Regions from separate parts of the Bacillus thuringiensis genome, predicted to be linked through region 2. Evidence: riboswitches for the same ligand, from Rfam matches in the RefSeq annotation. Region 2 holds a riboswitch; the other holds the start of a gene.

Region 1 (25,343 bases), 1.1 Mb from region 2:
ACAATATCGTACTGCCAAGTGTTGCTGGACACCCAAATACAATTATTTTCTTAACTGCTGATGCATCTGGCGTATTGCCTCCAATCAGTAAGTTATCAAAAGAGCAAGCTATGTATCATTTCTTAAGTGGTTACACTAGTAAACTAGCAGGAACAGAGCGCGGCGTTACATCTCCGCAAGCTACATTCTCAACTTGCTTCGGTTCACCATTCTTACCACTTGATGCATCTCGCTACGCTGAAATGCTTGGTGAAAAAATCGAGAAACACGATGCGAAAGTATTCCTAGTAAACACTGGCTGGACTGGCGGCGAATATGGCGTTGGTAAACGTATGAACTTAGGTTATACTCGTGCAATGATTCAAGCAGCATTAAGCGGCGAACTTGCAAAAACTGAAACAGCTAAACATGACATCTTCGGTCTTGAAGTTCCACTTCACGTACCAGGTGTACCTGACGAAGTGTTAATGCCTGAACAAACTTGGGCTGATAAAGCTGCTTACAAAGCAAAAGCAATCGAGCTTGCAAATGAATTCAAAGAGAACTTCAAAAAGTTCGAAAGCGTTTCTGAAGATATTATTAACTTAGGCGGCCCAATCGCTTAAATTAAAACTTTCTGTTGAAATAACCCTTTACTCATATGAATAAGTGTCGTGTAACCGTAAAGTTTCGCGTACTCACCGACAAAACCCAATGCGGCTTAACGGTTACACACACTTACATAAAAAAGAAGCTTACGTTTTTACGTAAGCTTCTTTCTATATACTCTTATAGCTTCTACTCTTCGCTAAATCCTCTATTCCACCTAAAGACTGTCCAAGCACAATTTTTAATTTATATACTCAAATTTTCACACGTACACATCATGGATTCAAACATATTAACTACTTTCCTACCCACTACATCTTCTGGGTTTACGACGAATGGGGCTTAAATAGGCACTGACCGCTTCTATCCCACGCCAGATCCTCTATTCCATCTATAAAGTATCTTTTTATCTTTTTTAACTCTTCGTTAGTTCTTTCTCATCTTTCATGCTATAGTATCCTAAATTCACAACGATTAAGAAATAACCACCCATAATCCCTACTGCAAATGCCCACATAACCATGTGGTGCTCAATTTCGTACATAATAATAGCACCCAAAATGGCAGCTGCAAAACGGTTAAACATACCGAGTGTCGGTGCTTTCGTCTTCTTTACAATACTATCTCCAAGCTTCTCAATTCTTCTCCCTAAAAGCCAAACGCAATACATACTTACAATAAGCCCAATTCCAGCGCCTAAAAAGTGTGCTGAAAACGGTGTTAACATCCAACCTAGTAACAAAATACCTAGTATATAATACGATTGGATTTTAAATGATCTTAGTGACATACTAATCATGCTGTACCCCTCTTCATTCGTTCTTATCTATCCAACAAAAAATTTCTTTCAAATTCATATTCCTTACATCCATTTCACTCAAATCAAAAACAACATAAACCGTATGTTTATGTTGTTTAAATGTTTTTAGGAAATAATATTATACAAGATTTCGAACATCATATTCTCATATTTTGTGACGGTTTTCCAAACTTTTTTCGTCCATTTATGAAAAAAATGATATCAATCTATGAACATACGGATATGATGTAATAAGCACACAAATAAAGGGGGCGTCTAATGATTTATTTTTTAATGGCTCTCATTCACCTCATTATCCCTGCACTTATCGGACTTTCATTGTATTGGTACACGAAAAATCATAGCATTTTTTACGCTGTCCTCGGTGTTCTTCTTCCTGGTATTATTCTTATTACACTCTTCCGTATTCCATTTTTAAACTTAATCCCACTTATTACTGCTATCTTATTTCTCATCTTCTTACCAAAAATAAAAAAATAGGAAAGCAGATCATAGGTGATCTGTTTTCCTATTTTGATATAGGTTCCCCTGCAATAGAATGAACTTTTACTTTCTCCGATTTCACAAACCATAGACCGACAAAAATGATAATTCCACCGATGATCTGTTGAAACGATACATATTCATTTGCCCAGACAGCTGCAAATAAAACAGCTACAAGCGGCGTTATATACATATATACCATCGTATGTGACGCCCCAATTTTTTGAACACCAACATACCACATCACTAAGCCGAATACTGTGACAAAGAAAATAGAATATAGTAAAGCAAATAGTGTCATTCCGTGAGTAATTTGAAATGGCATGACAAACACATGCGGACCACTTAACAATAATAGCGGAATCGCACCCACTAATGCAGACCATGTAGTAACACGTAATGCTGAATATTTTTTAATTAATGGTCCTGCTAAAACAGGATAAAGCCCCCAGCATATTGATGTAATAAGTCCAATTCCATTGCCATAAAAAGAACTAGTAAGTGAACGTCCTGCTACTAAAACTAATGCTGCACCAACAAAAGCAATCATAGAACCGATTAACTTTCGAGAAGAAAAATTTTCTTGTTTCAGAAAAATCGCAAATACAGTTGTAAAAATAGGTGATATAGAAATGAGTAAAGAGGCATTTGTAGCGGATGTATATTTGACAGTTTCCATAAATAACGTTTGATACAGTACAATACCTACAACGCTAACGATGATTAATCTAGGTATATCCTTTCGCTCCATATAAACCGACTTTTCAATAAAAAAGGTAAGGAGTAACAGAAGCGGTGCCGCCGCCATCATACGAAGTGCAGTAAACTCAATTGCTGTAAATTCTAAAAGTCCATACTTCGCAATCGTATAGTTAATCCCCCAAATAATAACAACACTTAAAATTAATAACTCAATTCCCCATCTTCTCATGCGTATCCCCTCCGCAAAGAAGATTATACAGAAAATTCAATCATATGTACATTTCATTATGTGAAAAAATCTTTTTATTATATGAAACTTTTTGGTAAATGAAATTATATCGGCGATTTCCCAAATATATCGACTAATCAACAAAAATCGACAATAATAGCGACTTATAAAATAAAAAAATGTGAGTCCAAAATACATTTTGGACTCACATTTCCTTTACTATACTCGAACGTGTAACTTCATATTTGGATTATAAAACTGGCTTGGGCTCTTCAACTGAAAAGTTCCTCCACCTTCATGCCAATCAACCGTTAACTTATCATCCATAAATACAAGCTTTGTACGATCAGCGATAAAATTCATTGTGCTTGATTCAATATCCACATCGCGCTCATCTTTTTCTGCTACAGCTACTAAATCGATGATTCCGCTCATAACACAACCGCAACCCTCATTATCGTAAAATAACTTTATATATTTCGCTTCACTCGGAATCGTATCCATAATCTTTTTATATGCTGCTTCTGTTACAGTAACGTACATATGTTAATCTTCATCCTCTCTTCTCTTATCATTCATATATTGTATCACCATTTTTCTCAAAAATTATATACAGAAAATTAAGACTAATATACAATGTATGTGATAAAGTTTCAGCAATCGAGCTTTTATGAGTAGTTCATGCAGGAGAAAGGATGTTTACTATCCGTGTTCAAACTACAACGATATCCTATGTTATTAGGTCTATTTAGTAGTTTCTTCATTTCTAGCGGAATGCTATTACAGCATGTACTTCCCTATTCTCCTTCTATTGACTGGATTCTAGGTTTTATTTGTTTCCTATCCGCTTCTTATTTTACTACGAAGAATACAAACAACTCATAAAGCAAGAATCATCTTAAGGAGGATTATCAAACATGCCAGCCTTAAAAAAAATAGAGCAATCACTCGATCACTTATTTCAAATTGAAAAATACGGAAAAGATAGCGCCTTTAGTCGATTTATCCCAGCCGTATATGATCCTATCAAATTTCCTTGGCAACAATTTTTCGAAGCAAATTTTGTAGATTTATTTAACGGCCTTATGATGCACGGATCTGAAAATGTAAACAAAGTATTTTTAGCTGTATTCCCTACAGATGACGTTCTTGAAACATTCATTTCACAATCCACACCCGGTGATTTACTCTTTATGCACCATCCCCTTGTAATGGAGTGCGGTGATCCAATTGGAAGATCAGGCCGCGGTTTCATACCAATTCCTGAAAAATATTTGCAAGGAATAAAAGAAAAACAACTTTCTATATATACATGTCACGTACCAATGGATTTTCATCAAACTCATGGAACGAGTATTTCAATTGCAAAAGCATTAAATGCTACTGTAGTGGACAACTTTGCATATGGAGGTCCAGAACAAGAACCAGTTGGCCTTATTTGTGAAATAGATGAAACATCGACAGAAGCACTCCAAAAACATCTAAAAAAACTCTTCCAGATTCCTTACACAGACTTCGAAGGTAAACGACATGATTCCATTAAAAAAATCGCAATTATCGCTGGATGTGGCGATGTTGTATCTTTAATGAAGGAAGCAGAAGAAAAAGGTGCTGAAGCATATATTACAGGAGAAATCCATTGCCATATCGACAATGATTACGGCCGACATAAATATTCTCTCATTATGGATTATGTAAAAGAAACGAATATGTCTCTAATTGGGGTGTCACACTCTGCCTCTGAATATTTAGTGAAAGAGACATTGATGTATGATTGGTTTAAAGAGAATTTTGATGTGGATGTTATTTTGCTTCCGCAGGAGAAATGGTGGCTCTAACACTATCATTTTTTAATTTATATACACAATACAATCGACCACAGAAAAATAGATAAATGAGAAAGCACATGTACCAACGTAAATGCTTTCGTTGTGCCAGAAAACGAACCTACTGTTAGCACCGAATTTACTGGTGCTAATAGTATTACAGCTGGAAACCTATTTTTGAGAGAGTATACAACCCCTCTTTATATTCATGCTGCAAGTGCTTTATATTCTGTTTTTCTCATTACTGATATATAGCAATTCATTCCATAAAAAAAGACCCGAGATTCGGGTCAACAAATAGAAATATAAATGAACTACAACAAATAACAGACAAAGCCATTATATATTTTTCATAGTAAAACATCCATTATTTTCTTTTTACACTATCAATATATTATTTTTCTTTATCGTCTTCTTTTTTAGAGCGTCTACCTAAGAAGAACACAAGAACTAATAATATAATTACCAGTAGTACTCCGCTGATAATGTAATATAGCGTGTAGTCTTTTTTCGCTTCTACCGCTGTATCATTTAACTTATCGGCTGTCTTTCCTTCAATTGTAAATTTCTTCGTCCATTCCCACTTTTGATCGCCATCAGTAGCTTTCACTTCTACTCGGTACGTTCCTGGATCAAACGCTTTGTTTTCCCAGCTAATAGCGTAATCAAAGTTTGAGTTTGGCGCCATTCTTAAATTTTCTTTTTTCGCTTCAAATAAAACATCTGTACCTTTTTCTTTATATACCTTTGCATCAACACTTAAATTTTTTAACATTGCTGGCTTTACGTTTTGTAAATTTGCAGTAACAACGTTACGCCCGTTAACTTGTGTTGGCTTTACTTCGTTTAATTTCATGTCTGGTTTTACTTCAGCATCTGTCTCTTTTAAAACAACACCAATTGCGTATGCATATTTATTTTCAATTTGCACACCTTCATCTTTTTTCTTTGCATTCTCATCTTCTTTTTCTTTAAAGTATAAACCACCTAAAATAACACCATCAAACGACTCACTTGGCATTTCCAAGTTTATATCAACTGTCACTATGCTGTTAACCGGTACTTTCGTTTCTTTTGGCATTTTAGCAATTTTAGAAAACGGATATTTCAAAGTAGAATCCGTTTTTGGTTCTACTGTACTATAATCTGTAATACCATTACTATTCGTAATTGCTGCATTAGCAAACGATTCTACCACAACTTCTTTATTCGTATCATTTTTCATTTGGACTTGAATTGTTTGCTTTTGTCCAGGTTGCATTTTCAAATCAAAATACGTTTGATTTTTATCAATTTGATTTTCTGGTATAACTGCTGTCACAGCGAATTTCATTTCAGCTGCATATACTGAAAAAGCGTTTACCATGAAGAATGTAATTAATAGTAAGCTAGTAAATAGTTTTTTTACCATCTCTTATGTAATCCCCTTCATATCCATTTTATAGACAAGAAAGAGACAAGGTTAAAGCCATTCCCTTATCTCTTCTCATTTTCCTCTTTTATCTTAAAATTCCTCTTACTTACATAGGAGCGTCTGTTAGTTCCCAAGTTAGTGAAGTTGTGTATTGTGTTTGTTCTTTTTTCGTTTTACCTGGTACAGATAACTCTACGCTTTGTTTCGCTTCTGTTGCATCTTTACCAAACGTATTTACCCATGTACCCATACCTTGGTTTTCTTTTGCATCGATTAAATCAGATGCTGCACCACTTGGATTTAATGTGATAGATTGTTCTGCTGTTGGTGCGTCGCTACCTGCATTTGATTTCAAAGCTGAATTTTTTAATGTCAATGCCGCGCCATCCAACGCTTTATCATCTGCAGTTTTGAATTGACCATTTTGTTTTACTGTTAAATGCCATCCAGCATTTGTACCACGATTATCTGTTACTTGAACGTAGTTCGGCACGTCAATTACAGAACCGTCTACTTTTTTCTTTACTTTATCTAATTCTGCAAAGTAGATTTCGTTATTCCCTGATGCTTTTTGTGTTTTAAAGTTGAAGTTAGATACATAATCAATACTTAGTGGACCATCTGTACCTTTTTTATCTGGATCAACTGGATCTACAGTTTCATCTGGATTCTCTGGATTAACAACATCAATTTTATCTGTATTTTTCTCGAATTTAATAAATGCTTTTGAGTCTAATTTCCCGCCATCTTTCTCAGCTGCAAATGCAGACGTCCCTACTGATACTGATGATAATGTTACCGCTCCAATTAATGCTAATTTTGCTAGTTTCATAGTTTTATACCCCTTTATAATCATTTTTCAATTCATTTATTCTTAATTTTCAATCTTATAAAAGCTTAGTTTGGTGTATCTTCTAAAGTCCAAGTTAACTCAGCTGAATATTTCGCACCTTTTTCTTTCGCTGTCGTACCTGGTACGAATAAGCTCACACTCTGTTTACCTTGTTCTGTCCCTTTACCAAATGCAGTCGTCCAATCACCCATACCTTTATTCTTTGCGGCAGTAGTAATTTCCACCGCATCTCCACCTGGAGCTAGTGTTACTTTATTTTTAAATGTTGTAGGTGCATATTGTGCATCAGTTACAGAATTTACAACTGGGTTACTTAAGCTTAAAGCTGCATTTGTTAACTCACTATTACCACTTTTAAATTGTGCATTTTGCTTTACTTTTAATTTCCATCCTGCATTTGTACCACGGTTATCTGTTACAGATATGAAGTTAGGTACTTCAACTGTTTTAGTCGCTTGTTTTACTTTATCCAGTTTTGCAAAGTACGTTTGATCATTACCAGAGATAACTTGCTCGCCGAAGTGTAAGTTAGAAACGTAGTTAATACTTAATGGACCTTTTGTTCCTTTTTCATGGTCACCAGGGTTCTCTGGTGTAACTTTTTCATTTGGAGTTTCTGGATTGTTTGGATCTGTTGTGCTTGTATCTTCAATAAACGTTACATCTGTTTTTGATTTCATATTTGCTTTCTCTTCCGCAAATGCTGAAGTTCCTACTGCTGCAACTGATGTTAATGATACTGCACCGATTAATGCTAATTTTGCTAGTTTCATATGTACCTTCCCCTTTTCTCTGTTTTCATCTATTTTTTATTTTGAATACACTTGCTTTCCCCTAATTCTTTTGAATACATATAGAGATAAAACAATCGAAAACAATCCTATATATTGTTTGAAGTCCCGTGTCTGGCCTCCTGTTTTCGGTAAATATTTATCTCCATTTTTATTTTTATCAACTGTCTCTTTTTTTGTATTTATCTTTGTCGGATCAGTTGATGTATTTGGTGTATAGCTATTCGAAAATGTAATACCCGCTTTTGAATTCGTACTTGTAGCCGTTACTACATTTGCCATAAGAAACGGCACACATATAACTGTGGAAACGATAATACCAACTATTTTTTTCATTACTCTCTCCTTTCTAAAATTTATATATTTCATATATTTTTAGAGAGGAGCATCGGTTAATGTCCATTCTAGCTGTCCAGCATATTTAGTATTTACTTTGACATTCGGCCCTGGTTTTACTTGTAAATGAATTCCTTCGTTTTCCTTCCAATTTAGTGAAACCTCCTCGTCGTTTTTAGAAGTATACGAGAATGCTTCTATACTAGAAGTACTTAAAGGTGTATCCTTTCCATTTCGTTTGTAAATCAATGCTCCTGTCAATGTGTCATTTTGCGCTGAAGTTAATGGTGTAATTTCCTTTACATATACACTCCATTTTTGCTTTTTAACACGATCATCGGTTACCTTTAAAGGATTTGAAATCGCCTTCGGTGCGTATGTCGTTGTTTTCGATGGAATTGTTAAATCTCCAAATGTAATTTCTTTTGGTACGTCTACTAACTTTAAAGTCCCATCAACGACAGTAACCGGCACTTGAATCTCCGCTTGTACACCTTGCTTCGTTTCAATTACAACCGTTACAGTATGATTCCCTATTGTTTTGGTATCTGGAATATTGATTAACTTCACTACTGATATTGGTTTATCTACATCCAAATTCGTATCTACAGATAAATCTGTCACAAATTTAGAAATATCCATTTTTGTTAAATCTGTTCCTTGCACTACTTTTTGTAGGACTGGTTTCCCAGTTGGAATACCTTTATACCTTATTTTTGCGATTCCATCTCGATTACTATCTTGTCCATTCTTATCGCCATCTAAATAATTTTTAGCTGACACCGGTATTTCAAGATAACCACCTTTGTAATATTTCATTACATCAGCACCTTTTACAGGAGAACCTGTAATTGTCATTTCATAAATTTTCCCGTTGAATTCTTCTGTTTTTAGCGCATTTACTTTCGCAACCGCAGTGACTTTATTGTTTGTCCTGCTAATATCAAAGAAACTACTTACATCATCTCCACTCTCCACATCTTGAATGGAAACATCATTCACAGTAAAATCCTTATTCACTTCACTTTCTAATACAAAAGATTTCGCATAGTGAATCTCTTTCGATTGAGCAGGCATATTTTGATATACCTTATAAGAAAGTTGACGGGAATTATCTTCCACAATATCTCCTATTACACTTGGAGCTGGAATTTCAATTTGTGCAATCGCTAATTGGTCGTATGATACATTAACACCTGAAGCATTTAATCTAACTTCTAGCGGTAATTCTGTTAAATTATCAAATGTAATTGTCATATCTGCTTCTGGAGTAGCTACTGGACCTGCTGTTCCAGAAAACTCGATTTTATTATTCCCTTTGTCTTGATACCTAATTGAACTCGTATCATACACGTATAAATTCGTTAAATGACTACCATCATTACGTAACGTTACATTTTTATAACTATTTATCCTTTTGAAATTCCACATTGCCGTTAATGGTACTTTTTTACTTGTTCCGTGTTCATAAAATTCAAAGGAAGCATTATAAGTTTGTCCTGACCTTCCGTTCCCATATAATTGTAAAAAGTTTTTTGCATCACCTTTAGTTATTGGTGTTTTAACATCTACAGATGAAGCTGTCATAGAGTGAATATTAATACGGACATCAATCCATTTCCCTTGATATTCACCAGCTTTTTTTACTAATACGTACTGTTCTCTATTTGAATTTCTAAATGTATATTGACTTTGACCAGTTCTGTCATTGCTACTACCCTTTACCTCATATGTTACTTGTGGGCTCCAAACAAATCTAAAAGCATATTTACCCGAGATAGAAGGCCCTTCACCTGTTCTATTATTTATTACCTTTACATTTGGATATTTAAGAATACTTGTAACAGGACTAGCAGCTAGTAGAGATTGGCTCTTTAATACCTTCTCAGCTTGAATAGCAGGTAATTCCTGATTATTTTCGTTTATCCTATTGCTCTCTTTTAATTCATTTTCCTTTGGTACGAGTTCCTCATTAACCTTTTCTTTCGCTAAAGTCTTCGTTTCTTTTGGAACTTCAGCATTAGTAGCATTTATTTCTTGTTTTTTATTTTCTTCCGATACTTTCACTTTTTCACTGATTTCTTTTTTCACAACTTCCTCTGAAGCCTTTGGATTTTCATCAGAAATAGCTATATTTAAAGCCTCTTTTTTCTCTACAACATGTAGAGAAGGAGATTCAATTTTCTTTTCATTTCCTTCAAACTTCACTATCGGTTCAAATTTGTACTCTCCAGCTTTTTTCATTTGAATGACTACATATACGTCACCGATAAAATTACTTTGCTCATTCTTTTCAATTTTTACAATGTGATCTTCTGTTACTGAAATGCTTTGAATCGCTTTATTGTTTTCGTTCATTTTTTTCGTTTCTGCTTCATTGAACAGCTGCTCATTAGATAATTTCAGCTCGATATTAGCATCTTGTTTATTTGTATTTGTAATCTTTAATACTACATTTTCATCAACTTTTATTTCTTGTTTATCCATATGAACGATAAAACGTCCTTGCTCGTCGTTTGTAACCGCATAAACTTTCGTTGCAGAGTAATCTAGCACACCAACTTGGGTAAATAATATTCCTCCAGCGAGAAGTATACGCCCAAATTTACCTATTTGATTTTGCAATGTACTTCCCTCCCCCACTTTCTATGTACCGAATATTTCGAATATTAGATGTATTAATCGACTAAATTTACAATCATAATGTGTATTCCTAAAAAATAAAAAGCCTGGTTGCCTCTTCGATTTTCATACATCACAACATGTGTGAAAATCCAAACTGCAACCAGACTATCATAGTAATTTTCATTACCTTAGACTCTTAGCTTTGCGACCTATCCTTTCGAATAGTGTGCCCATTTATTTTTTCTTTTTGAGACAATAAAAAATCCGGTTGCCTCTTCGATTTTCATACATACAACTATGTGTGAAAATCCAAACTGCAACCAGACTATCATAGTAATTTTCATTACCTTAGACTCTTAGCTTTGCGACCTATCCTTTCGAATAGTGTGCCCATTTATTTTTTCTTTTTGAGACAATAAAAAATCCGGTTGCCTCTTCGATTTTCATACATACAACTATGTGTGAAAATCCAAACTGCAACCAGACTATCATAGTAATTTTCATTACTTTAGACTCTTAGCTTTGCGACCTATCCTTTCGAATAGTGTGCCAAAAATAGGTATTTATTTATCGTGTTTTGAATATACCATTAAAACCCAAAAAAGAAAATAGTTTTTTTAGAAAAAAACAATTAATTTTTATAGTCTAAATTTTTTACCAAAAAATCCATAATAAAAACTTATAAAAACATTTTGATCTTAGAAACACATCATACATTCTTTATCGATAAAATGAGATTTTTACTATCCACAAATAGCAAGATAAAATAGAAAAACATCACTTATTTGGAAGTGATGTTTTTTCTATTTAATGCAGTGGTAACATAACCTCAACCGTCGTTCCAACCCCAACTTCACTTTCAAAACTCATTTTACCGTTGTGGTCTTTAATAATTTTTTCTGTAACTACTAAACCTAGACCAGTTCCTGTTTCTTTCGTTGTATAAAAGGCTTCATTTAACTTTGGAATTTTATCTTTCGGAATGCCGCATCCCTCATCTTTCACTTGAATGATGATTCCATCTTTTACAGTAACTTTAATCGTAATTGTTCCGCCAACTGACATTGCTTCAATTGCATTTTTAATTAAATTAAAAAAGACCTGTTTTAATCGTTTTTCATCACATGTAATTGATGGTAAGTCTTTACTGTAAATACCTTGTATGTTGACTCCTTGTTTTAACGCAGGCTTTTCCATAACTCGAATAACATAAGAGATAATTTCTTCTATGTTATGAGTTTCTGATTCTAGTGATTTAGAGTTCTCAAATCCACTAAGTTCTGTAGCAATTATATGAATCCGATCTACTTCTTGTTTCATAATATCACTATAAATTTTATCCTCTGGATGCTTGTCTGCTTGTTTATTCACAAGTTTTTTTAAGTTTGCTAAAGGTCTTCTAATCTTATAACCAATAACCGTTGCCATCTTTCCAACAGCTGCTAGTTTTTCTGTCTGTTTTATTTCTTTATCCATCATCTCAAGCGTACGAACGTAAGACTGAACCCTCAAAAATATAATCCAACATATGATAGTAAATACGCTATATAATGCCATTGGAATTAAAACGAGAGAAGATTGAATAATGATTCCTGTAAGAGCATACTTTCCGACAAGTATCGCTGGAACTAACCAGAAATATCTTTTATTCACAAAGATTGGTGCGAACAAAATAAAAAATCCTTCTACTATATTTCCACCGTCAAATTCTGCATCGCTACCATAATAAATCATAATGTTATGGATACAATCTAATACATTATAGCCAATTAGAATAATATACTTTACCGCAAAAACATTCTTCCATTTCATAAAGTATATTCCAATACAAAACAATACCACCATCAAAAAGTAAAGCCATAAACCTAAGCCATCTTCAAACTCTCCTACGCCTTCTTGCTCTCCACCGATTAATGGTACGATAAATTCATAGGCAAGATCATATACAAAAAATATAATGAAAAATAAACTTAAAAATGCTTTCAGCGCCTTTATTTCTTCATTTTTAAATATATAGCCTTTATTCATATGGTAACTCCTAGCTTTTCTTCCACTTGGATTTCAGTATTTCCACACTTCCTTGGGAGAATGATGTCTATTCTCGTTCCAGTATCTCTTTCACTTGAAATATGCAGCTCACCAAGGTGCTCGGCGACAATTCGATTCGCTACCGTAAGTCCCAGACCAATTTTATCTTGTTTCGTTGTATAAAAGGCCTCTGTAACACGAATTAAGTTTTCTTGCTTAATACCATGACCATTATCAATCACGCTGATCATTACATACTCTTTCCCTTTATTTTCTAATCTTACATGTAATATGCCACCTTGTTCCATTGCCTCTAAAGCATTTTTTATCGTATATAAAAAGACTCCTCTTATTCTTCGTTCATCACATTCAATTTCTATTGTTTTTTCTTCCACATTAGAAATAAACTGTACGTTTAATTCATTCATTTTTTCGCGAAGACTTGTTATTACTTGTAATACAATTTTCCCCACATCATGTTTCTTATAAATAGAAGGTTTGCATGTAGCAACTTCCATCAACTCACTTATCATATTATTCATATTTTCTATTTCAAAAATCATACGTTTATAAATAGGATCCTCTTCATGCTTCTCTCGTTGTAATTGTGTAAATCCTTTTAATGAAGCGAGTGGATTTTTAATTTCATGTCCAACCGTCGCTGCCATTTTCCCAATTACCGCTAATTTTTGCGATTCACTAGCAATCGCAATACTTTCCTTTACAGCTGAAAGATATTGTAAAAATCGGTTTAAAATGATATATGCCGCTATTAACATAAGTGTATACATAATAAGGTACATAAATGCTTTTACTTCCTCTAATACAAATAAATAAATCAAATATTTTCCTACAATAGAAGAAAGTAAAATCACATAAAATTTTTTATTTAAAAATATGGGTACAAAGAAAATGAGAATAATTTCTATTATATTTGTCGCATCAAACGCCGCCTTATTATAAAAAACATACGAAAATATATTAGCGATTTCTATCCCTATGTATGCAAATATCCATGCATATTTAACAAGGTTGGCCTTCTCTTTTTTCATTAAATATATATTCACGCACAGTATTGCTACTCCGCAAATAACTTGCCATACTATGTTGTACCCCTTATCCATTATTGATTTATCGTCTAATACGATTGCATAGAAAATTTGATATACAATAACAATGACATATAACACCCATAAAAGGATTTTTGCATTCCTTTCTTCTTCTTTATATGATAGAAAACTTTCTTTCACTTCAACACCCCTTCAAAATAATATCTCGAAGAATACCATTTATTATAATAAATGATTTTCATAGACAAACAAAGATAAATCGAACATTTGAGGAAAATCATCCCAACTATGCAATATCTTCATGCTATATACAAGCATAAAAAACATAAACAATAATACGTATATTATGGGAGGTGTTTTTTATGGACGGCAAAAAAAATAAAAAGACAGAACAACTCCAATCTTTCACGCGTGAGAATGAAGGAAAAGAGATGACAACAAATACAGGTGTTAAAATTTCAAATGATGAAAACTCTTTAACTGCCAGTGATCGTGGCCCTACCCTTCTAGAAGATTTCCTTATGCGAGAAAAACTTTCTCACTTTGACCGTGAACGAATTCCAGAACGAGTCGTTCACGCACGAGGATACGGAGCACATGGCATTTTTGAGTTATATGAATCTTTAGAAGAGCTAACAATGGCCCACTTTCTACAAGACCCTTCAAAAAAAACACCGCTTTTTATTCGTTTCTCTGAAGTAGCTGGATCAAAAGGAGCAAATGAAACGAATCGAGATGTAAGAGGATTCGCCGTTAAATTTTATACAGAAGAAGGAAATTTTGATTTAGTAGGAAATAATATTCCCATTTTCTTTATTCAAGATGGCATTAAATTTCCTGATCTAATTCACGCCCTTAAACCAGAGCCACATAATGAAATTCCACAGGGCCAAACAGCACATGATACTTTTTGGGACTTCATCGCCAACAATCAAGAATCAGCTGCAATGATGATGTGGATTATGTCCGATCGTACAATTCCAAGAAGCTTTCGAATGATGCAAGGATTTGGAGTTCATACATTTCGTCTAGTTAATAGAAATGGAAAGTCACGATTCGTGAAATTCCATTGGAAACCAAAGCTCGGCGTTCATTCGTTAATTTGGGATGAAGCACAAAAACTAGGCGGTGCTGATCCAGATTACCATCGCCGTGATTTGTGGGAAAATATTAATGCTGGAAACTACCCTGAGTACGAACTTGGCATTCAAATTTTAGAAGAAGAGGACGAATTTAAATACGACTTCGATATATTAGATGCAACGAAAATTTGGCCTGAAGAAGATTTTCCCGTTAAAATCATTGGGAAAATGACCTTAAATCGCAATGTAGATAATGTATTCGCTGAAACTGAACAAGTGGCACTACACCCTGGAAGTATCGTCCGTGGTATTGACTTTACCAATGACCCTCTCTTACAAGGTAGACTCTTTTCTTATACAGACACACAATTAGCACGCGTTGGTACAAATTATCAAGAACTACCGATTAACCGCCCGATATGCCCATTTCATAACAACCAAAGAGATGGTGCGTCTAAATATATAATCGACAAAGGAAAAGTTGCCTACCATAACAATTCCTTAGCAAATAATTCTCCTTATACTGTACCTGGGACAAAGGGGGGATTCGTTACATATCCTTCTACTGTATCTGGTCATAAAACAAGGGAAACTGCTGCTAGCTTCAAAGACCACTTCTCTCAAGCTCGTTTATTTTGGAATAGTATGAGTCACGTCGAAAAAATCCACATTATGCAGGCTTTCTCCTTTGAATTAGGAAAAGTCAAAAGTAAATCTGTCCGCCAACAAGTCGTGGATATGATTGGACATATTAGTACAGAATTGGCTACTTTAGTTGCAGAAGCTATCGGGGCAAAAATCCCAAATGTGCAAGAATCCAACGTTACAAAATCATCTCCAGCACTCAGTATGGCAAATACGACCTTTAGTCCTAATACATTACGAGTAGGTGTCATTGTTGCAAATGGATATGATGGGCCCAGCGCACAATATATAATAAATCAGTTCAAACAAGTAGGTCTTCAACCAGTGATCGTTTCCGAACGATTAGGCATAGTGCAGGGAACGCAAAATGGACAGTGGGAAGTAAATGATACTTTCTTAACAGGCTCACCACTCCTTTATGATGGATTACTTCTTATCGGCGGAAAGATGGATGATCATTTTCTTAACAAAGCAAGTTCATTTGTCGTAGAATCATATAATCACTTTAAGCCAATTGGCTCCTTCCAAAACGGCTCGTCTATTATTCAATCTTTAAATATCGAAGGAAATCCTGGTGTTTTAATAGAACAAGACCCTATACGACTAGCAAATGAATTTATTAAAGCTATGACAAAACAACGCTTTTGGGATCGAGCATATTCATAAAATAGGGGGACATTTATGTTTATTACTGTCGAGAAAGATGTGCATATTTTTGTGCAAGACGTTAATCCTGGTCCAGGTAGTAAGACTGTTTTCTTCGTTCACGGATGGCCTTTAAATCATCAAATGTATCAATATCAACTCAATGTTTTACCCGAGCATGGCTTTCGCTGTATCGCCATGGATATACGAGGGAATGGGCAATCTGATAAACCATGGACTGGTTACACGTATGATCGATTAGCCGATGATATCGCAATTGTTCTAGAAGCACTCCAAGTAGAGAACGCTACGTTAGTCGGTTTCTCAGTTGGTGGTGCTCTTTCTATTCGCTATATGTCTCGCTATAACGGGCACCGTATTTCTAAGCTCGCATTAATTGACGCTGTCTCCCCCTCTTTCGTTAAAAATCAAGAGTCCCCTTACGGTGTACCGAAAGAACAAGCAGATGCTCTTATTAATCAAATGTATGCTAATTTACCAAAATTTTTAAATGATGTATCTTTATCCTTTTTTAATAGAAACTTAGGAGCCGCAACCCTTGAATGGTTTTCTTATCTCGGTATGCAGTCCGCTTCTTATGCCCTTATCAAAATTTTACAAGCAGCTGCAAATGAAGATGTAACGAAAGATTTAAATAAAATTAACGTCCCAACGAAAATCTTCCACGGCGTTCACGACCAACTAATTCCTTACAAAAGTGCTGAGCTTACGCAACAACGAATTAAAAATTCTCAGTTACATGCTCTTACAAATAGTGGCCATGGTTCACCAATCGATCAAGCGGATGACTTAAATAAAGAACTGATAAAATTTTTACAGGCATAACAACTGCAATACAAGAATGAAAGTTAACATAATCGTTTTTTTACAAAACATAAAATTCACACATTTCTCACAAACACACAAATAAAACGATTACATTTTCATATATACTAAATGTACAAGTAATACTCCCTAAACCCAGCTTGTCTGGTTACCCCGTTAAATACTATGAAAAAAGAACTTGTATCGTTATACAAGTTCTTTTTGTTTCTTTTATTTAAAGAGGATATCTTTACTATATTGATTTCCAACGAGTAAATCATATTGAAGCATTTTATATTGCTCTAACATTTCTTTTTGTTTCTTTGTTAAATCATTGATTACTTCTCCATTTTTATCAACTTTTAATTCATCTCTAAGCACTGGTATTTCCTTGTAAAGTTCCGATAAAAATTGATAAAATAAGGATTTATTTAATCCTGTATAATCAAAAATAAGATTAGAAAAATGGATTGGGCTTACTAAACCTAAATTATCATTTGGCATATCAAAGTTTGCATGCATTAATAGCGGCGTTTGCGCCATTGATAAACGTTCACTCGGTGTTTTTTCATTCGTTATATACCCATTTTCTTTATAAAAAGATTTATTTGTTCCTAATGATGGAAGATGATCTCCAAAGAATACTAATAATGTAGGTCTGTCTAAATTATCTAGTTGTTCTATTAAATATTGAAGAGCCTCATCTGAACGTCTTAATCCTTCTGTATATGTCTCTAATTCTCCCTTTGATTCTTCATTTTCTAGACCGCTAATTTCTATTAGGTTTTCACCAAATCGGCCCTCTGTAAATGGAAAATGATTTTGCATCGTAACTGCATGAATAAATGTAGGTTGTTTTTGTTTCTCTAACTCAGCAATTATCTCTTTACTCATCGCTAAATCACTAATATAATCTCCATCAATATCCACATTTTCCATCGTGTCATCTGCATTAAACTTATCAAATCCTAACACCTTATATACATCATCACGTTTAAAAAATGTGCGACCAAATGAATGAATTGCACTTGTGTAATAACCTTCTTTTTTCAACGCCGTAGGGATTGATGGAATTTCTTTCTTATTTGTAATAACCTGCTGATATGGTATAGAACCTGGCTTTAACAAACTCATTGAATAGCTCGTTAATGCCTCAAATTCAACGTTCGCTGTATTTCCCCCAAATGTAGGAGAAATAGTTTGTCCACCAGGAAAGTTTTCTATATAATGATGTAAATTTGGTACAGGATCTTCACTAAATGAAAGGTTGGTTACTTTCGTCGGATCCCAAAACGATTCACTCATTACAAAAATAATATTCGGTTTCTCTTTTTTCTTTTCGTTCCCTATATTTCCACTATATTGTTTTTTTATATCGTTTGCTATTTGAAGCATATTTTCTTTAGAATAATTTTTTGGTTTTTCCATAACTGTTGTATCTAAATTGCTAATAAACCCTAGTACAAAACCATTTGAAGCATAGTTCTCATTTTGATTCCACAAAACAAAATCTACACCTGACTTTTGAAATACTTTATTCATAAATGTATTCGCAAAATTACCGTACGCATATAGAACAAAAATAGATCCTACTACTAATAAAGCTCTTATTCCTAGATGAATCTTTACATTTTGAATATATCTTCTCATATATATCCCTGCAACAATACAAGCTACGATACTTAAGATAATGACAAAAATATAACTCCAGCTAAAATAGTCCATCACCATCGGTATAACAGATTGCATATGCGTAATTTGTGTGAAATCAGAAGGATATAACGGATCACCCCTGAAAATAAGCTTCAAATAATTCACAATACCTAAAATGACTAACGTACAGCTCGTTAAAACCATACTTAGAAAAACCTTACCTATTAAATTATATACAAGAATATATATTGCATAAATTACTACAACACTTAATATAAACTGCATATTATAAATGTAAATCCAATTCATTGTCTCTATGAAACTCATATTAACTTGCATGACAATATAAAATAATGCTACTGTATGAGCTAGCAAAAATAATATAAAATGCACTCTCAGGGATGCCTTACATATAGACATCTCTTTTTTATTGAAATGCGTAATATAAAATGTTATGCCCCATATGAAAATCATCATAACACTTAAAACAAGCTTTTGATTTAAATGATCTTTCATCATGTCTAAATTAAAAACCTTTAAAATCATAAACAGCATAGTTATTACTAATAATGTCACCATACTACTTATAATGCTAGAAATTAATATATTTCTTTTTGGAAGATGAAAAAGTGTAGAACCATATTTCAATTCATTCCCTCGTTTCTATGTATTAATTTCACCCCGCATCGAAAAAACTATTTGTATTAAAATAACATATATCCTATATTTCGTCTGCAAACTTGCTTCTACTATAAATATATTTCCTTAATACTTCCTTAATCAATAGTTAAATTGTGGTATACAAATTATTCATTCTTGAAAAGGTTAATTTCAGCATTCCACTTTATGATATAATAACTACTTTTTAGAAATCCTTAATGCTATTAAAGATTTCACATGAAAATACGAAAAAATTAATAAAAAGGCGTTGCTCATTTTTAACAACTATTACTATAACGAAAAGAACCTGCCACAAGACAGGTTCTTTTCGTTATTTTATGATAAAAGAGAAAATGATTAGCATGTGTATTATATAAAAGGAAGCAGCCATATTTTCCATACGATACATACGAGTACTATAATTACAAAATCAAAAAAATCTAATCTCGGACCTTTTTTCATATTCATATGTAGCCACATATGAAACCATTTTATTTTTGTATATTTATGGATGTTTTTCTTTGCAAATCGGTAAATAAGCATTTGCATGATAAAAAATCCGGCCACAAAAATAAATAATAAGATGAGAAATCCAATCACAAAATTCCTCCTATTTTTGTAGCGTTTTTTCTACTATCCGATTTTTCAAAACCCACTCTTCAAACTGGGCACTTCCAAATTCCCAGCTAAGATCGCGAGCATGTACAGAAAAAACGTAATGACCAGCATATTCGTCCATAAATCTCCCTAACTCTACATCGTCTTTCTGAATACCGTATACTCCAAAATTAAAATACACATCCCATACGTCTTCATTCTTCCTCTTATAAGCAATCGATTCCATATCACATTCTGTCCCGAAATAATCAAGATGTAAATGTACGCTATTATCGTATTCGTACTCCATTTTATCACCCCTTATATTTGTACTTCTTTACCACCAAAAAAATTCCTGCTATCTACACTCACATATGGGCACTTACCTACATATCATGCTTGTAGAGTGACTTCTAGGAGGTGTTATATAGTGAAAAAATTAATCGCGATTTTTTGCATCATGTTACTAGCTGTTTTTACTTTTGCTGCTTGTAGTAGTAAAAAAGAAGGTACTAAAGAACAAACTCAAAACATTCGCGTCGGCGAAGTTACCCATTCTCTCTTCTATGCCCCATTATATGTTGGGATTGAAAAAGGATTTTTTAAAGATGAAGGACTAAATATTGACCTACAAACAACAGCTGGTGGCGATAAAACGATGACCGCCCTATTATCTGGCGGAATTGATATTGCTCTCGTCGGTTCTGAAACGTCTATTTACGTTCATCAACAAGGAGCGAAAGACCCTGTCATTAACTTCGCACAGCTTACACAAACAGATGGGACATTTTTAGTTTCACGTAAAAAACTAGACTCTTTTAATTGGAATGATGTAAAAGGTGTTACGTTTTTAGGACAGCGTAAAGGCGGCATGCCGCAAATGGTGGGGGAATATGTTTTAAAGAAAAACGGCATTGATCCTCATAAAGATACAAACTTAATTCAAAATATCGAGTTTGCTAATATTGCAAATGCCTTCGCATCTGGTACTGGAGAGTTTGTACAGCTCTTTGAACCGACTGCAAGTATACTTGAGAAAGAAGGTAAAGGTTATATCGTCGCTTCATTCGGAAATGAATCTGGTACTGTTCCTTATACAACGTTCATGGCAAAAGAAAGTTTCTTAAAGAAAGATAAAGCTGCTGCTGAAAAGTTCACACGTGCGCTCTATAAAGCACAACAATGGGTTGATACACATAGTCCAGAAGAAATTGCTGATGCCGTTTCCCCGCTATTTAAAGACACTTCAAAAGACATAACAGTAAAAGTAATTGAACGGTACAAAAAGCAACATTCTTATGCAACAAATCCACTATTAGATGCGGAAGAATGGAAACAGCTCCAAACTATTATGAAAGACGCTGGCGAATTACAAAAAGAAGTCCCACATGAAGCGCTCGTCAATACAAAAATTGCCGAAAGCGTTATTAAGAAATAGAGGCGAAGGGTATGAGTTTTTTACAAATACGTAACGTTTCTCACTGTTTTTTTGCAAAAGAGAATGCCAAACTTATTCTCGAAGATATGAGCTTACAAGTGGAAGAAGGCGAATTTATTTCTATACTCGGTCCAAGTGGTTGCGGTAAAACAACGCTCCTCTCAATCATTGCTGGGCTACTTGATCCAATTGACGGTATCGTCTTTTTAGATGGTGAACCGATTACAACGAAAACATCATCTATGGGATATATGTTGCAACAAGATTACTTATTCCCTTGGAAAACGATTGAAGAAAATATTATGCTCGGACTTCATATTAGAAAGATTTATGATGAGCAGATGAAAGAACATACTTTAAACCTTTTAAAACAAGTCGGTCTGCATGGTGTAGAAGAACAATATCCTCGTGAACTATCCGGCGGTATGCGTCAACGTGCCGCTCTCGTTCGAACATTAGCGACTGATCCGAAAATTTTATTACTAGATGAACCATTCTCCGCACTCGATTATCAAACGAAGTTAAAACTAGAAGAACTCGTTTTCAACTTACTAAATAAATATAAGAAAACATCACTACTTGTTACTCACGATATTGAAGAAGCGATTGCGATGAGTGATCGTATTTATTTACTGCAAGCGAATCCCGGAAAAATCGCAAAAACCTTTATCGTCCCGGAAAGTATCCGTTCTTTATCACCGTTAGAAGCACGCCATCACTACGATTTCCCAGCCCTCTTTCAAGATATATGGAAGGAGCTGGAACGACTTGGATAATATAAAACAACTACATGAACAATTTCGAAAGAACGAACGCAGACGCGCTTGGATTGCTCGCTCGCTACAACTTTTACTACTTATTCTTTTCTTTGCACTATGGGAAATAGCTAGTAAAAAAGAATGGATTGATCCTTTACTCTTTAGCTCTCCTTCGAGTATTTGGGATCTCTTCTTAACGAAATGGATCGACGGTTCACTTTGGGTCCACATATGGACGACATTACTGGAAACAGGAGTAGGCTTCATTCTCGGAACAGTACTTGGTGCTATTATTGCCACGTTCCTTTGGTGGATGCCACTTCTAGCCCGCGTACTTGATCCTTATCTCGTCGTCCTAAATGCAATGCCAAAAGTTGCACTCGGTCCAATCATCATCGTTATTTTCGGTCCAAACATTTCATCTTCTATCGCAATGGGAGTAATCATTTCCATCATCATTACCATTCTCGTTATTTACAGTGCATTTCAAGAAGTCGATTCTAACTATATAAAAGTGATGGACACATTTGGTGCAAATAAATGGCAATGTTATAAGCAAGTCGTTCTCCCTGCATCTTTTCCAGCAATTATCTCAACGTTAAAAGTAAACGTTGGTTTATCCTGGGTCGGTGTTATTTTCGGAGAACTTCTCGTTTCCAAACAAGGACTTGGCTACTTAATTAGCTACGGATTCCAAGTCTTTAACTTCACACTCGTCTTACTTAGCGTACTACTCACATGTGTTCTTGCAACTCTTATGTATGTATTTGTTGAGGCATTTGAAAAAATTCTAATTGGAAAAAGAAAAAGAAGCTGACTCAAAACAGTGCGCTATAGTCAGCTTCTTTCTTTTACCTTTTATCACACATTTTCGTTTCATTTGTAATGTTTCCATCCGCAACCGTAACTGTATGGAAACAGTCTTTCACACGTACTGTAACGACATTATCTTTTCGATCTATCACATGATAATCATTAAACTTTTCATTCAAAGCACTACGAATTTGCTCCCCTTCAAAAATCGGAAAACCGTGAGACATTACCCAAATGAGACCAGCAACAGCAAGAATCGTTTTCATACGTTTCATTACCTCCTCGAGAGTAAACTTATAGTCCCTACAACACGCGCATTATAATTGTGTCTAAATTGTGACATTTTTATACTAATTCTCTTTTGTGCCTCCAGTTCCTTCTTCTTTTTAATAAAAATACAGAATTTTCAATTTTATCAACATAAGAAAAAACGCAAAGAATTAAAAATTCTTCACGCTTTTCTTTAACGAAACTATATCGAAAGCATAACTCACATTAGTCTCCACTTTGTTGTTCTATCGTTTTTGAAACATCATATAATCCCGACAGCACTTCCGCTCTCATTTTTACAAGCTCAGGAAACTGATAGAAGAAAGCAATTTTCTTATATTTTAACTCTGTACCTTCTTTCACCTTTTTTGAATCTTGTAAAATGAACGCTGTAAATGTATCTGCGATATCTTCCGTTACATTTGTTGTTCCATATAGTGATACAAAATCATCATGCTTTTCTTTATAAAATTCAATTTGTGCCTCTTCACTTTCTTCTACTTTCTTTTCTGTCCACTCTTGCTCAATTGGTTTCCAAAATTCATTATAAAATTGGTTAATATACGAACTTTTTCTCACACATCCATTTTTCACGAACACCGTTTTACATTTATTTCGATATGATGAAATGTCTTTCTCTTCATCAAACGCCTCTAAATACTTTCTATCCACTGGTACTTGTTTATGTCCAATCGTTAATACGTGAGCCGTTTCATGAATTAATGTTTTCATCACTTCATCTATATTCACCCCAGAATCAAGCACATCTAAACTAAGCACCCAATCTCTCGGGTCATCCATACTTGGCATGACATGGGCAACAACGCCATCATAACCATCTGTTATTAGACCAAATCCTGTTATATTCTCACGATATTTCACTGGGACGAGAGTGCGATACATGTCCCATAAGGTTTCATGATACTCTCTATCTTGTCGCTGACTTAACAAATCATCTTTTGCTACTTCGTCATCTGCAAAAACTTTATTCAATCTCTTACGATCCAATTTTTCAAAATAAGGATCTACAATTTCATCATCATCGATATAATAAGAAGCTAAAAAAAAGTAATTGTCATCCTCTTCTTTTTTCTGTTCCGCCTCTTTCATATTCATACTTTCATACTCTTCTATGTCATAATCCTCTACTTTTTCAAGTTCTGAAAGTCCCTCTATCTTTTTATATACTTTTTGTAATCTTTTATCTCCTATTTGCGTGCAAACTTCTTCTATTTTACAAATTTCTTTTTCTTTCGTAACCTCGATAGCACTATCGCATCCTGCAACTAAACTGCTTGCTATAATACAACACACTAACTTGCCATACAGTTTCTTCATACAATCCCCCATTATTCCATTCTACAAAATATCATAATCATTTTTTTACGAATATGCGATGATTAATTATAAAAACTGCAAGGAGGCTTCTCATGATTCGTGCAATCTTATTCGACTTAGATGGAACACTATTAGATCGGCGCCAATCTTTAGAACAATTTATTTGTGAGCAATATAATCGCTTCTCCTCACATTTGATGAGTATAGAGAAATCAGAGTATTGTTCTCAATTTCTTGAACTCGATAATAATGGCTATACGTGGAAGGATAAAGTATATGCTACTCTCCTTTCCGAATACAACATTACTACTTTAACGCAAGAGCAACTGCTACACGACTATATTACAAACTTCCAACATCATTGTATTCCTTTCAAAAACACGCATGAACTACTTCAACAGTTAAAACAGCGAAACATTAAAATTGGTATTATCACAAATGGTTTTACTGAATTTCAGATGAGCAACCTTCGAGCACTACATATACATACGTATACAAACACCATTCTCGTTTCAGAAGCTGAAGGAATTAAAAAACCTCACCCTGAAATTTTCGAACGTGCTTTGCAAAAACTAGATGTTAAGGCAGAAGAATGTCTTTATGTTGGAGATCATCCAGAAAACGATGTGCTTGGTTCTGAACAAGTAGGAATTCTTGGTGTTTGGAAAAAAGATTCGTTTTGGGGTGATTTTAAGCATTCACGTATCGTAGATGATTTGTTGGAGGTGCTTTCGTTTTTAGAGGTGGAGATAAAAACACAATAATAGTAATTAAATTATATCAACAATTTTCACAATATATTGATTCACCGACAAAAAATAATAAGAGGAGGCAGTTGTTCAAAAACGCCTCCT
Region 2 (8,010 bases):
AATGCGGCTGAAATAGCAAACGTTATTAATGAGAAATGGGAAATTAAAGGGGTAGACGCTGGTACTGGAAATGGAAATGTTGTAAGTATTGCAAGGCAGGCAGCAGATGAACTAAATACAGTTGCGGTCATTACTGGAAAAGAAGATGTTGTTACAGATGGAGAGCGAACTGTTCTTATTCGAAATGGTCATCCTATTTTAACAAAAGTTACGGGAACAGGGTGTTTACTAACTTCGGTAATAGGAGCATTTGTAGCAGTTGAAAAAGATTATGTAAAAGCAGCAGTAGCCGCATTAACGTTTTATGGTGTAGCTGCAGAACTGGCAGCTGCTAAAACAGTAGAAAAAGGGCCAGGTAGTTTCCAAATTGAATTTTTAAATCAATTAGCGAATACAACTTCAGCTGATATGGAGAAGTATGGGAAGATTGAGGAGTTAGAGTAAGGGGGATGAAACACATGATGCGCATTGAAACAAAGAAAATGTCTAACCTATTACAAGTGTATTTTATTATGGGAAGCAATAACTGCACGAAGGATCCTTTAACTGTATTGAAAGAAGCGTTAGATGGTGGAGTGACACTTTTTCAATTTCGTGAAAAGGGGGAAGGTTCTTTAATTGGAGAGGATAGAGTGCGTTTTGCAAAAGAATTGCAGACTCTTTGTAAGGAATATAGTGTTCCTTTCATTGTAAATGATGATGTAGAATTAGCCATTGAATTAGATGCAGATGGTGTTCATGTAGGACAAGATGATGAAGGAATTACATCTGTTCGTGAAAAAATGGGAGATAAAATTATCGGTGTATCTGCTCATACAATTGAAGAAGCACGCTTTGCAATCGAACATGGAGCAGATTATTTAGGCGTTGGACCTATTTTCCCAACGAGTACGAAAAAAGATACGAAAGCGGTTCAAGGAACGAAAGGATTAGCTTATTTTAGAGAACAAGGAATTACAGTGCCAATCGTTGGTATTGGCGGGATTACAATTGAAAATACAGCGGCAGTTATAGAGGCGGGTGCGGAAGGTGTTTCAGTTATTTCAGCAATTAGTTTAGCTGAATCGGCGTATGAAAGTACGAGAAAATTAGCTGAAGAAGTAAAGAGAAGTTTGTAAGGAAGGACGTGTAGTATTTTAAGTGCTACATGGAGAAATGGACTGCCCAAAATTTTAAACAAACGTTTGATTAAAAAAGCACAAACCTTTTAAAATAAAGGTTTGTGCTTTTTCTTTAAAACATAATAGAAATTAAAAGCATTCCAATGCCGATAGAAGTAAATGTTGCGATTAAACCTGGAATCATAAAGCTATGATTTAATACGTATTTACCGATACCTGTTGTACCAGTACGGTCAAAGTTAATGGCAGCAACGATTGTTCCATAGTTTGGAATGAAGAAATATCCATTTACTGCAGGGAACATCGCAATCAGTAGTGCTGGTGGAATACCAAGGGATAGTCCAAGTGGCATTAAGGCACGTACTGTTGCTGCTTGGCTGTACAGTAAAATAGATAGAATGAATAGCGCGATGGCAAATAGCCAAGGTGCACTTGTTACTAAATGCTGAATGGATCCTTGAATCATATTTAAGTTTCCATTAAAGAAAGTATCTCCCATCCAAGCGATACCGAAAATAGCAACAACTGCTGTTGCTCCTGCTTTAAAGACGTTACCAGATACAATGCTTTCTACATTTGGTTTACAGAAAATAATAATAAGAGCCGCGATAGTTAACATAACCATCTCAATTGTGTTCGGCATGGAAAGACGAGCTAACTTCCCATCAACTATCCATCCTGGACGAAGTGCTTCAAATGAACCAAGAAGTACAACAAGGAAGGTTCCAACTAGGAAAAGGATAACTGATAATTTGGCGCCTTTTACACCTACAAATTCTTTTTTCTCTTCAAGTTTAGGAATCATTCCTTCGTTTAATCGTTTTAAGTATTCAGGGTCTTCATTTAATTCTTTTCCCATCTTACTAGCAACGAATGCTGCTAACATACAAGCAATGAAAGTAGAAGGGATACTTACTTTTAAAATATCTAATAAGGTAATTTTATAGTCAGCGAACATTGCTAAAAGAGCAACTGTGGCAGCTGAAATCGGACTAGCTGTAATTGCTTGCTGAGAAGCGATTACGGCAATCGACATTGGGCGTTCTGGTCTAATCCCTGATTCACGAGAGACTTCTGCAATAACAGGAAGTACAGAATAGGCAACGTGACCAGTACCTGCACATAGTGTGAATAAATAAGTAACAATTGGAGCAAAAAAAGTAATACGCTTTGGATTTTTTCGCAATGCTTTTTCAGCTAGATGAACAAGATAGTCCATTCCTCCAGCAGCTTGCAAAGCACCAGCAGCTGTAATTACTGCCAAAATCATGAGCATTACATCAATAGGAGGCGCGGTCGGTTGTAAGTGGAAGACAAAAACGAGTATTGCCATACCAACTCCACCCATTACTCCTAAACCAACTCCGCCTAGGCGTGCACCAATAAAAATACAGAGTAACAAGGTAAGAAATTGTAGCCAAAACATGATAAACTACCTCCGAAATTCATTAATTAAGATATATTCGAATAGTTTAATTTGAATGAAAATTAAATGAATACCCGAAGAAATCCTTGTTATTTATACATTTTTTATTATATAACACAAAAAAAGTAACATTCACGTACTTTTTGAAATTATTTCGAAAAAGCAATGCATTAAAAATTTGTATTTATATCTCTAAATAAGTAGACATTTTGATTTATATGTTGTAATCTTTGAAAGAGAATAAATTAATTCTCATAGAACTCCCATATCGTTCAACTCGTTCAGCGAGAAAGGCAAACTGATGGAAACATGAGGACGCAAAACTACAGGAGCTAAGGTCGAAAGGCTATGCTAGCCAGTTACCGGACGGATAGGGTTGGTCTTGGCCAATGCTTTTACATTGGCTTTTTTTTATTCTCGAATATATTGAGAAACATTTTCAAACAAAATATTCGTATATTTTGTTTTTTTGTTATGTTAATTAAGGAAGGTGGATATTAATGAAAAAGTATTGGCATAAGTTAACGTTTCTTCAAAAGAACGTCTTATTAACCGTACTAGTTATTTTGACGCTTGTTGGAAGTATGGGCGCGTTAAGTTTCAACATGTTTCAAAATAGTATGATGTCTTTATTTGAAAGACAGTCTATTGAAACAGGAGATACTGTAATAAATCAATTAGACGCAGAATTAGTGAAAGATCTTGCGAAAGATCCTACAGCCCAAAAGGAGAAGAAGGAAAAGTTAAAAGAGCAATTAGATGAAGTGACAAAAGATTTAAAAAGTGTTGGACAAACGTATATTACGGGAGCAAAACCCAATGACAAACGAGAATTACAAATCGTTGGTTTGACTACAGAGTTAACAAATGCAGTACCTGTAAAGCCGGGTGACTATTATGAACAACCAGCTCATTGGATGAAGGCATACGATAAAGTGATAGATACGAAAAAGGCACAAATGACAGAAGTATATGAAGATGAACTAGGCTCATGGGTGACAATATTAGAGCCCATTACGGATGGAGAAAAAAATATTGTCGCAATTGTTGCGGCAGATGTAGATGCTTCTGTTATTCCAGATACAAAGAAGAAATTTATGATGCAAGGTTTACTATTCATTTGTATTTCATTAGCTATTGCGACTGTTATTCAATTCTTTATTGTTCGTAATTCGTTAGCCCCATTAAAAGACCTAAGAGAGGGATTACGTAAAGTTGGTGAGGGTGATTTAAGTATTAAATTAAAAGAAAGACCAGATGACATTGGTATTATTAATACTTATTTCAATGCAACGATTGAGAAATTTAAAGGAATTATAGATAAAGTAAAACAAACTGCAGAGCAAGTTTCTTCTTCATCACAAGAATTATCGGCAAGTACTGAGGAAAACAGTATGGCAGTTCAAGAAATTGCAGGTTCCATGGAAGGTTTAAGAGTAGGAGCACAGTCTCAAGAAACTTCAGTACAACAATGCTTAGGAATTGTGCACGGAATGGAAAATAAGGTGGAAGAGATAACTGGGGCTGCGAAACTGGTTGCGGTTGCCTCAGAAGGTATGGAGCAACATTCAATTGAAGGTAATGAAGTAATTGGACAAATTATTAATCAAATGAATTTAATCCAAAATGCAGTAAAAGATTTATCTTCGATTATTTATTCATTGGAAACAAGATCGAAGGAAATTAGTGATATCGTAACCGTAATTACAGGTATTTCAAATCAAACCAATTTACTTGCGTTAAATGCTTCTATTGAAGCTTCACGTGCTGGAGCTGCTGGAAGAGGATTTGCAGTGGTCGCTGATGAAGTACGTAAATTAGCTGAGCAAACTGAAACGTCAGCGAAAGATATAGCTAAATTAATTGGGGAAACACAAGCTGAAGCAGAAGAGGCTGTAGTTTCAATGCAAAAAGGTTCAAAAGAAGTAGAATCTGGAATTACTCTTGTTCAAAGTAGTGGTGCGTTCTTCGAGAAAATTTCAAAATCAGCACATTCTGTTACGGACCAAGTTAAGGCGGTTTCTAGCAACTCAGGTGATATTTTGCAAAATAGCCAAAATATCGTTCAAGTTGTAAATGAACTATCACATATTGCAAATACGTATGCGAATAGTAGTGGTAATATTGAAGAGAGTATGAAAGAACAGGAAATGTCAGTACAAGATATTGCAGAATTAGCTACTTCTTTAAGCTGGCTTGCACAGGAGCTGCAAGAGTTAATTGGGGAATTTAAAAGTTAATAGAATAATATAAGGTGTAGATTTAATCTACACCTTAATCTTTTTTTAAAATGAATAATTATATATTTATATCTAATGGTATACGGTTGTGATTTTAATCATTGGTGGAACATGTCCTCCAATGATCAAAGTTTCATTTTTATATTATGGAGAGTGAGAGGATTCAGTATGAGTATTTTCTTAAAACGTTCATATGTGGAGAGATATGAACAATTTTCGCAACAAAATTATGAACCGTTTATGATACCAAAGGATATTCAAGTAAATGAATATACTCAAATGAAAATTAAGGATATACAAGCGTTTGAACGAAATAAATTAGATTTAATCGCAGCTACTTTTGTATGGCTATATCATGTTAGTAATGAAAAACGTATAGTGATACCTTATTACATGAGACAGAGTAGTTATCCGTTATGTATTACAATTGAACAAGAACTTTCTTATGAAGAGCTAAGGATAGAAATTAATGATCAAATCATGCAGTTAGAAAGTATGGAAGAAGAACGGAAGATATTGTTACAATATGATGAAGAAAAATGGGGGAAACCTGCAGTTACAGTAGGAAAAGAAAATAGAAATAGTCAATTAAACTTTATTGAATTAAAGGATAGTTGTTTTGAAGTTTCTTATAATGAAAAGCAATTGAAAGAAGAAACAGCACTTCGCTATATAAAGCAAATTCAGTATGTAATTCAGCAAGGTATAAAAAAAGAGACGCAATGTGTTGTAGATATGAATATTATTACAGAAGAAGAATTAGTGATATATAAAGAAATAAATGACACAGAAGTGCTATACCCGAATAAAAGTATTGCGGATATGTTTTGTGAAACAGTAAGGAAATTTTCAAAGCGTATAGCTTTATCTTCGGTGGAGGGAACATTAACATATGAACAACTAAATAAAAAAAGTAATAAAATTGCTCACATGTTATTACATCATGGGGTGAAACAAGGTGATTATGTCGGTATCTTTATGAAGCGAAGTATTGATACGGTAGTCAGTATATTAGCAGTTTTAAAAACAGGTGCAGCTTATATTCCGATTGACCCAGATTATCCAGCAAATCGAGTGCAATATATTATCGAGGATAGCCAATCAAAATTAGTTTTAACGAAAGAAGCGAAAGTACCGTTTGAGGATATTCGAGAATTATCTCTTTACGATATTGAACAATTTTCAGAAATAGATGTGAACGTGGCAATTGATCTTGATGATATCGCATATATGATCTATACATCCGGTTCTACGGGAAATCCGAAAGGAACAATGCTTGCGCACCGCGGAGTAGTGAATTTATGTACATGGATGCAAAGGCATTATGAATTAAGTGAAGAAGATATTTTCGCGCAGTTCCCTTCATTTAGTTTTGACGCATCTATTTGGGAGTTATTCGCGTCATTATTCTGCGGTGGAAATATATATGTGTTATTGGATGAACAAAGGCTTTCGGTAGAAGCTTTTGCAAATGCAATTTATAAAGCAAAGGCAACATCTATTTTAGGCTTAGCTACAATTTTCCTACAACAAGTAGCAACATATCTTCCAGATGAAAGTAAGTATAAGCTCGATTCATTAAAGAGGATTGCAGTTGGTGGAGAAATGCTTACTGCTGAAGTAGTAAAACTATGGCGAGAGAGAATTGGTACTCACGTTCAGTTAAATAACGCGTATGGCCCGACAGAATGTACAATTACAACAACGACATATCCAATTCCAGCGGAGTTAAACGATCAACTTGCTAGTATCCCAATCGGGAAGCCAGCGGATAATTATAAAGTTTGGATATTAAATGACAATATGAAAGTTTGTCCAATTGGTATTCCAGGAGAATTATATATAGAGTCAGTAGGTTTAGCAAAAGGTTACTTTAATAAGCCGGAAAAAACAGAGGAAGTATTTATTCCACATCATGAAAAACATGATAGTAAGATATATAAAACAGGTGATATTGTTAAAATATTGGAAGACGGAAATATTGAGTTTTTACATCGTAAAGACAATCAAGTGAAAATTAGAGGACATCGAATTGAATTGGGTGAAATCCAAAACACAATTGCAAAATATGAAATGGTAAAAGATGCAGCTGTATTTACGAAGAAAGGTGAAGAAGGTAGTCATTACTTAGTTGCTTTCTATACAACTAGTAATGAAGTTGCTATGGAAACTTTAATACATGATTTAAGAGAACGATTACCAGATTATATGGTACCGTCTAAATTAATTTATATTAATGAACTGCCACTTACACCGAATAAAAAGGTTGATTTGAAGCGATTAGCACAACTAGAAGCAGACTATGAACCACTTCGTTTACAAGAATATATTGCACCATCTACCGAAGCGGAAGAAAAAATAGCGAAAGCTTGGATTGATGTATTAGGAATCTCAAAAATTGGTGTTCATGATGATTTCTTTACAATCGGTGGGCATTCATTGAAAGTATTGCGAGTTTTAACTTTGTTGAAAGAAGACTTTCCGTATTTAACAATTCAAGACTTCTTCCAGGAACGAACGATATATGGGTTAGCACAAATTCAAAGAGAATTAAAAGTTGAGGAAGAAGAAGTATTCCATGAATATAAAGTTATACATGAGCCAGATCCAATTTCCCGTATAAATGAAGTGACAGACAGCAAAGTTTCAAATATCTTTTTAACGGGAGCTACAGGTTATTTAGGTTCACATATATTGTATGAATTATTAAAAGATACAACAGCACATATTTATTGCTTAGTAAGACCGACGCAAGATATACAACAAAGAATTGTTAATACATTAACAAATTACTTTAAAGATATAAGTCAAGAATGGTTGCAACGCATAACAGCAGTACCTGGTGATCTTGGGGCAGAGTATCTTGGTATGGATGAGGATAAATTTATTCACTCCAAAGTTGATACGGTGATTCATTGCGGTGCAGATGTAAGACATTTTGGAGATGTAGCCCAGTTTGAAAATGTGAATGTGCAAGGAACGAGTCGTATGTTAGCCCTAGCGGAAGAAGGAGCATCATTCCACTTTATTTCAACAATTGGTATTCCGATAGAATTAGCAATAGAGCAATGGGACACATATGTGGAAACAGGTGATTTTAATTACGATGTAGAGTTAGAGAATGTGTATTCTGATAGCAAATTACAGGCAGAAAACCTTGTTCGTAAAGCGATACAAGAGGGTGTCCGTGGAAATATTTATCGTGCAGGTAACTTAGCGTGTC

The links. A riboswitch is a leader RNA that binds a small molecule or an ion and turns the genes downstream of it on or off. The one in region 2 is predicted to bind cyclic di-GMP.
Positions count from the first base shown of each region.
Region 1: it holds a riboswitch for cyclic di-GMP, as region 2 does, so the genes downstream of both, AC241_RS23670 (WxL domain-containing protein) here and AC241_RS02215 (methyl-accepting chemotaxis protein) in region 2, are expected to answer to the same signal.

Region 1 is NZ_CP012099.1:4,573,390-4,598,732, forward strand. Features, by position in the region: gene pckA (phosphoenolpyruvate carboxykinase (ATP)) at 1-605, shown strand, start outside; gene AC241_RS23620 (ATP synthase subunit I) at 1,004-1,387, opposite strand; gene AC241_RS23625 (hypothetical protein) at 1,667-1,888, shown strand; gene AC241_RS23630 (DMT family transporter) at 1,917-2,822, opposite strand; gene AC241_RS23635 (iron-sulfur cluster biosynthesis family protein) at 3,042-3,365, opposite strand; gene AC241_RS23645 (Nif3-like dinuclear metal center hexameric protein) at 3,740-4,660, shown strand; gene AC241_RS34900 (hypothetical protein) at 4,754-4,903, shown strand; gene AC241_RS23650 (WxLIP family cell surface protein) at 5,043-6,059, opposite strand; gene AC241_RS23655 (WxL domain-containing protein) at 6,169-6,894, opposite strand; gene AC241_RS23660 (WxL domain-containing protein) at 6,960-7,688, opposite strand; gene AC241_RS23665 (EF2685/EF0750 family sortase-dependent surface protein) at 7,725-8,042, opposite strand; gene AC241_RS23670 (WxL domain-containing protein) at 8,082-10,667, opposite strand; cyclic di-GMP riboswitch class I at 10,820-10,908, opposite strand; cyclic di-GMP riboswitch class I at 10,980-11,068, opposite strand; cyclic di-GMP riboswitch class I at 11,140-11,228, opposite strand; gene AC241_RS23675 (ATP-binding protein) at 11,475-12,695, opposite strand; gene AC241_RS23680 (ATP-binding protein) at 12,692-13,945, opposite strand; gene AC241_RS23685 (catalase) at 14,128-16,158, shown strand; gene AC241_RS23690 (alpha/beta fold hydrolase) at 16,174-16,983, shown strand; gene AC241_RS23695 (LTA synthase family protein) at 17,194-19,263, opposite strand; gene AC241_RS23700 (hypothetical protein) at 19,645-19,875, opposite strand; gene AC241_RS23705 (DUF3986 family protein) at 19,886-20,182, opposite strand; gene AC241_RS23710 (ABC transporter substrate-binding protein) at 20,303-21,310, shown strand; gene AC241_RS23715 (ABC transporter ATP-binding protein) at 21,322-22,086, shown strand; gene AC241_RS23720 (ABC transporter permease) at 22,079-22,885, shown strand; gene AC241_RS23725 (hypothetical protein) at 22,920-23,147, opposite strand; gene AC241_RS23730 (hypothetical protein) at 23,377-24,489, opposite strand; gene AC241_RS23735 (HAD family hydrolase) at 24,582-25,253, shown strand.
Region 2 is NZ_CP012099.1:417,242-425,251, forward strand. Features, by position in the region: gene thiM (hydroxyethylthiazole kinase) at 1-444, shown strand, start outside; gene thiE (thiamine phosphate synthase) at 459-1,118, shown strand; gene AC241_RS02210 (anaerobic C4-dicarboxylate transporter family protein) at 1,234-2,547, opposite strand; cyclic di-GMP riboswitch class I at 2,830-2,914, shown strand; gene AC241_RS02215 (methyl-accepting chemotaxis protein) at 3,048-4,787, shown strand; gene AC241_RS02220 (non-ribosomal peptide synthetase) at 4,962-8,010, shown strand, end outside.